2 regions of the Pseudoalteromonas sp. NZS100_1 genome follow, and region 2 is predicted to be linked to the other one. Evidence: predicted binding sites of a transcription regulator. Region 2 holds the regulator's gene; the other holds the start of a gene.
What was found. Region 2 encodes FliA, which starts transcription of late flagellar genes. Its sites were predicted from a motif close to CTAAAGNTNNNNNNNNNNNNGCCGATA; they were not measured.

Region 1 (3,423 bases), on a different contig from region 2:
TGCGATCTGCAAGGTGTTTTTGTTATTTACGTACGGTTGTAGGGTTGCACCGCCAATACTAATAGTCACAAAGTCATATTCTGAATATCTGTGTAATATTCCTAAATCGACCACATTTTGTTTAATTTTATCAGCAACACAAATCGCACCTTCAGTGCTTGTATGCGGTAAAACAACTACAAACTCTTCGCCGCCGTAACGCGCAACAAAATCGGTTGGCCTTTGCAAACTATTAGTAATAGTTTGTGCAACAAGGTTTAAAACCGTATCGCCTTGCACATGACCATAAAGATCGTTGTATTGCTTAAAGTAGTCTATATCGATGAGTAATAGTGCATAGTCGACTTTTTCTCGTAAGGCGCTTCGTTCCATTTTAGAAAAATGCGCATCAAAATAACGACGATTGAATACCTTTGTTAAATCATCTAGAAATACTTTTTGATTGAGTAAGTCATGTTGAAGTTTCATCGTAATATGGGCGCGCACTCTTCTATATAAAGTTTCCGAGTTAGTTGGTTTCTTTATAAAATCTACAGCTCCGGCTTCCCAGCACTCTTCTTCTTGATTTTCAGATGAGGTTACAAAAATAACGGGGATATCTTGTGTTTCAGATATATTTTTTAATTTTAGACATGTTTCAATACCACTCATTCCTTCCATATTAATATCGAGTAGTATTATATCTGGCGGATTATGTTTACAAATTTCAATCGCATCCTCACCACAGCTCGTTGTTGTTACACTAAAATGCTCTGATAATATTTTTTTTAATACAATTAAGCTTAATAGCTGATCGTCAACGACAAGTACCTTAGAGCTCTTTAAGCTTAATTTCAATTGGTGGTCAGAGTAATTTATCGGCATGGTACAACTGTTTTGTTTTTTTTATTAAACACACCCTATATCACTACATTTTGTTATGCAAATGTTAATAAAGTAAAATTCTACTTATTGGTTACTAATAAAAATGATTTATGGTGAATCTTTAATGCATAAAAACAAAAAATGAGCCACTTGGGCTCATTTTAAAACTTCGAACACTTAATTAAATTAAGTGTTATTCGTCATCATCTAAATCTAACTGTTGACGTTGAGCAGGTCGAGCTAAAATCTCTACATAGAAAGAGGTCAAACCTTGCTTTTCAATTTCGCCAATTTGGTTACTTAATTCAGCAACGTGCACAACTTGCGCATCTTCAGCTGTGTTACCAAACTTACAGTCAAATGCCCAATAGTCAGCATCTTCAGGTAGCGTTTTATTACGCTCTCTTTTCAAATATTTTTTCACTTCGTGCTTTGCAGCATCAACCATACGAGGGTATTTGATTTTCTCGTGATTTAGCGTGAATGTTTTCTTCATTACGTTCCTAATTACCTTGGTTTAATGATAATGGCATTTCATGTCATACCATTTGACGCCATTATAGCAATTGCATTTAATTTTTGGATGCTTTTTTTTCATTAAATCAATTATTAGCAAATATATAAAGCAGACCCGTTATAAAGCATATATTAACTGGTGATTATTACAATCATATATCACACCGCAATGAGCTGAAGTGGTTGATGTAATGCATCATTATTAAGGCTGTCGTAAAAAGCAGCTGCATCTATAGGGGGATTAGCTAGTTGGGTTTGTTCGCTTTTAATTCTTCTTCTGACGGCAAGCTCACAGTTATCTATTATATTAAGTGGAATATGCTTATCATCATTTCTAATCGCAAGTGGTTCAGGGCTTAAGCATTGTCTTAACTTAATACTTGTCATACCACAGTGCTCTCCTTCTTGAGATATTAATGATGCATTAAATTGTCCAACCAACATATTATATTCATCAGGGGCTAAAAGTTGCTTTGGACCTGCGCCAAATTGCTTTCTTAACGCCTCTTCTTCTATAACTAAATTATCTATTTCAGTTTTTGGTAAATGAAATTGACTAAAGTCGAGTGCGTCATGTGACAGCATCGCTAATAATAGTGCAAATTCGCCACGGCGATTTTCATGCACACTATTATTGAGTCTACTGTTTAACTGACTCTCTGTGATTAACAAATCATCTATTTGCATAGTCTTTAGCCGATTGTGGTAACTGATAGATATTTATCGGCTTTATTTCAATTTTCTTTAGCTTTTTTCTTTACTTAAATACGCAATTTGCTATTATCAGCGCCGTTGCATTGGAGGGGTTCCCGAGCGGCCAAAGGGATCAGACTGTAAATCTGACGGCTCAGCCTTCGCTGGTTCGAATCCAGCTCCCTCCACCACTTCTCTACTATTCCTATATTCCTATATTCCTATATTCCTATATTCCTATATTCCTATATTCCTATATTCCTATATTCAGTAACATCAAAACACCCACTGTAAACTCATACCATTTTGTTTTAACCAATTAGATGATGTTTTGTAATCGGGGAAAAACGCCTCTACTCGCTGCCAAAAAGCTTTGCTATGATTTAAATACTTTAAATGGGCAAGCTCATGAACAATCACATAATCTATAGCGTGGTAAGGAGCACCTATAAGATGTAAATTAAAAGTGAGTTCTCGCTTGCTATTACAACTCCCCCACTTTCGTTTATAAACACCTATTTTTAAATCATTTGGCAACTCTTCACCCATTTGAGTACAGAAATACGCTAAACGCATTTCTATGTAAGCAATAAGCTGCTCTTTTAAATAAGTCTCTAATAGCTGTCGATACTTTTGATTAGTGTTTTTAACTCGAGGAGATATTGTAATAAGTAAGTGGTCATCATACGGGGTTACTTTGGAATCTTGGCCTGAGTCCAATTTCAAATAAATAGTTTCTGAAAAAACACTTATTTTTTTAGATTCAAAAGGGTACTGCTTAGTGTCATCAATTGACAATTGTTTTTTTAATTGTTCTGCAACCCACTCTTGTTTGTCAAATAACCAAGTATCAATGTGTTTTTTTGCGACAAAATGTGGCGCATACACAGTTACCTTTTGACTATGCACTTTTATTGCGACTGTTTTGCGTCTAGTACTCTTTTTTAGTTGATATTCAAACACGACCTAAACTCTAAATATTGCATCCGTTTATATAATCCATATTACCATCAATTTTAAACTCTTAGGCATACAGTCGCACCTAACTCCTAATCCACTTTATTATAATAAGCTATAGATTGAGCCGTCTGTTTTATTTGAATTGAAAGTTAAAATATTTTATTTACTTCAATAACAAAAAATAAATAAACTTGGTTAGAATTCGTCACTTTATAGCGCGATTAGAAATAACGGTTCATTTATTAGTAAATTAGATTAAACTTGTAAAATAAAGATTATATTTCGAGCCGTTATGCTATCAGCTTTCTTCATTACAGACCAAGATCCAAGCCTAATACTCAATGGGGTTTACGACCCTCTTCTAGTCTCAATGTCTGTATTAATAGCCAT
Region 2 (3,423 bases):
CACTAAGTTAGATGAATCATTAAGTTTGGGTGAGATTATTAGTATTGCGATTCAAAATCGCCTTCCAATAGGGTATCTTACTAACGGTCAACGAGTGCCAGAAGATATTCGTGTTGCAAATGCTGAAAAACTAGTGAAAAAGGCTGAGCAGTTATATTTAAAAAGAACAAAAGCACAACATTCAAGGCACCAAGCAGTGGCGCCAAGTACAGTAGGGATGTATGATTAACACAGTATTAGATCAAGCAAGCGGCCTGCGCAAAATGAGTCAAAACAATAACAACGGCGTAAAAGTTATCGCTGTAACCGGTGGTAAAGGTGGCGTGGGGAAAACAAATGTTTCTCTAAATACCGCTATTGCACTAGGGCAACAAGGTAATAGAGTATTAGTGCTGGATGCTGACCTAGGTTTAGCAAACTGTGATGTGATGCTTGGTTTACGTGTAGAGCGCAATTTATCACACGTTTTGTCAGGTGAATGTGAGCTTGACGAGATTTTAGTTGAAGGGCCTGCTGGTATTAAAATTGTACCTGCTACATCGGGCTCGCAAAGTATGGTTGAATTATCGCCATCTGAGCATGCCGGGCTAATTCGTGCATTTAGCGAATTGAATACCGAATTTGATATTTTAATTGTAGATACAGCCGCTGGTATTTCAGACATGGTGCTAAGCTTCTCACGAGCAGCACAAGATGTAATGGTTGTAGTGTGCGATGAACCAACATCAATAACCGATGCTTACGCACTTATTAAAGTATTAAGCCGCGAGCACGGTGTTTATAAGTTCAAAATTGTTGCCAATATGGTCCGCAGTATGCGTGAAGGCACTGAATTGTTTGCAAAACTATCTAAAGTTACCGATCGCTTTTTAGATGTTTCAATGGAGCTAGTAGCAACGGTTCCTTATGACGAAAATATGCGCAAAGCAACACGTCGCCAAAAGGTGATTGTTGAGCTCTTTCCAAGTTCGCCAGCCGCTCTCGCGTTTAAAGCGCTGGCGACAAAAGCAGTTAAATGGCCAATACCAAATCAACCATCTGGGCATTTAGAGTTTTTCATTGAGAAACTAGTAAACGGCTAATTATGACAACATTGGTGAATAGAGCTATGGGATATCAATCAACACAAAACTTAAATGTGATTGTTGAGAAACATGCATCACTTGTTAAAAAAGTGGCATGTCATCTAATTGCTCGATTACCACCTAGCGTTCAGCTTGATGATTTAATTCAATCAGGAATGATAGGTTTAATAGAAGCTTCAAAAAACTTTGATGCAACAAAAGGCGCAAGCTTTGAAACCTTCGCCGGTATTCGTATTCGCGGGGCTATGCTTGATGAAATGCGCCGTGGTGATTGGGCTCCTCGTTCAGTACACCGTAAAAGCCGACAAGTTGCAGAAGCAATTACTGGGCTCGAAAGCAGTCTGAATCGCGAACCAACAGATACAGAAGTTGCTGAAAAACTTGAAATTTCACTCAATGAGTACCATCATATTTTAAATGATGTTAATACCAGTAAAGTATTAGGTATAGAAGACCTTGGTGTAGATGAGGATGTTATTACTCCCGTAGGCCAAGATTTAGCGCTAGACAAACCTTTTAATAATGTTAAAAATGATCGGTTTAATGAGTCTTTGCTAAATGCAATAAAGTCATTACCAGAGCGTGATGCAATGGTACTTTCTTTATACTATAACGATGAAATGAATTTAAAAGAAATAGGACATATACTCGATGTAAGTGAATCGCGTGTAAGTCAGATACATGGTCAGGCGATGATTAAGCTTAAAGCTAAAATCAATGACTGGATAAACTAGTAGTAAGTAAACTAAGGTTAATACCTCACTGGGGGATGTTTTGGATAAAAACATGAAAATTCTTGTAGTTGATGATTTTTCAACGATGAGACGAATTATAAAAAACCTATTACGTGACTTAGGTTTCACTAACGTTCAAGAAGCTGATGACGGGTCTACAGCTCTGCCTATGTTACAAAATCAAGTATTTGATTTTGTGGTTACAGATTGGAATATGCCGGGAATGCAAGGTATTGACCTTCTAAGAGCAATTCGTGCAGATGATAAGTTAAAACATATCCCTGTATTGATGGTAACGGCAGAAGCTAAAAAAGAACAAATAATTGCTGCAGCGCAAGCTGGCGTTAATGGTTATATTGTTAAGCCATTTACGGCTGGAACATTAAAAACTAAATTAGAAAAAGTATTTGAACGCTTAGGCTAATGATGGGGGAGAGGCTTATGTCAGCACCAGCTGCGCCTCAAATAACGTTAGAACAAGCTCGTCAACTCGTCATTTATTTAGAAAACGATGAGCAAGATAAAGCTAATCAGTTGATTTTAGAGACAGCTTCGCAAGAGCAGTCTAAATTATTTGCTGAAGTTGGGAAGTTGACTCGTCAACTGCACGAAGCACTTAAAAGCTTTGAGCTTGATACTCGCTTAACTAACATAACGACAGATGCGATTCCAGATGCTAAAAAGCGGCTTAATTATGTTATAGAAATGACAGAAAATGCGGCTAATAAAACAATGGATGCTGTTGAGGCTAGTTTACCTATAGCTCAGCAACTTGCAGATGAAATATCTCATATCAAACCGACATGGGATCGTTTAATGAGCCGGGAGATTGAGCTTGGTGAGTTTAAACAACTTTGCCATAGTATCGATAAGTTTATGAATAACTCTCATCATAAAACGGATGAGCTTCAAAGCTTAATGACAAATGTACTAATGGCTCAAGACTATCAAGACTTAACAGGTCAAGTTATTCGCCGTGTTATAGAACTTGTTAGAGAAGTAGAAGAAAGCTTACTTCATCTTTTAACAGCGTTTGCTGAACAAGATGACAGTGACAACACAGCGAATAAAGTAGAACAACAAAAAATAAAAGAACCAGTTGCCACACAAACTTTAGCAGGTCCTGAAGGCCCTATTATTGATAAAGAATCGCGTAATGATGTTGTATCTGATCAAGATGAAGTCGATGATCTTTTATCAAGTTTGGGCTTCTAAGAGGAGAGTAACTGCATGTTTGAAGTCGATGAAGATATTTTACAAGACTTTCTTGTAGAGGCAGGAGAAATCCTAGAGCTTTTATCTGAACAGTTAGTTGAACTGGAAAATAATCCAGAAGATACCGAGTTACTAAATGCCATATTTAGAGGCTTTCACACTGTAAAAGGTGGTGCAGGCTTTTTAGCTATGACAGAACTTGTTGATGCTTGCCACGGCGCTGAAAACGTATTTGATTTACTACGTCAAGGCGTGCGAACGGTCAATTCAGAGTTAATGGATGTTATTTTACAAGCGCTCGACACCATTAATGAAATGTTCGCGACTATCCAAAATAGGGATAAGCCAGAACCAGCAGATCCTGAGTTACTTCAAACCCTCCACATTTT

Region 1: the regulator FliA is predicted to act here: its motif matches at 2,102-2,128, upstream of I6F66_RS03185 (VC2046/SO_2500 family protein).

What each region holds. Positions count from the first base shown of each region.
Region 1 is NZ_JADYXN010000003.1:139,986-143,408, reverse strand. Features, by position in the region: gene I6F66_RS03195 (diguanylate cyclase) at 1-864, opposite strand, end outside; gene I6F66_RS03190 (DUF6172 family protein) at 1,058-1,360, opposite strand; gene I6F66_RS03185 (VC2046/SO_2500 family protein) at 1,540-2,067, opposite strand; tRNA gene I6F66_RS03180 (tRNA-Tyr) at 2,180-2,264, shown strand; gene I6F66_RS03175 (SprT family zinc-dependent metalloprotease) at 2,350-3,036, opposite strand; gene I6F66_RS03170 (MHYT domain-containing protein) at 3,326-3,423, shown strand, end outside.
Region 2 is NZ_JADYXN010000001.1:121,852-125,274, reverse strand. Features, by position in the region: gene flhF (flagellar biosynthesis protein FlhF) at 1-229, shown strand, start outside; gene I6F66_RS00605 (MinD/ParA family protein) at 222-1,082, shown strand; gene I6F66_RS00600 (RNA polymerase sigma factor FliA) at 1,109-1,819, shown strand; gene cheY (chemotaxis response regulator CheY) at 1,860-2,243, shown strand; gene I6F66_RS00590 (protein phosphatase CheZ) at 2,261-3,034, shown strand; gene I6F66_RS00585 (chemotaxis protein CheA) at 3,050-3,423, shown strand, end outside.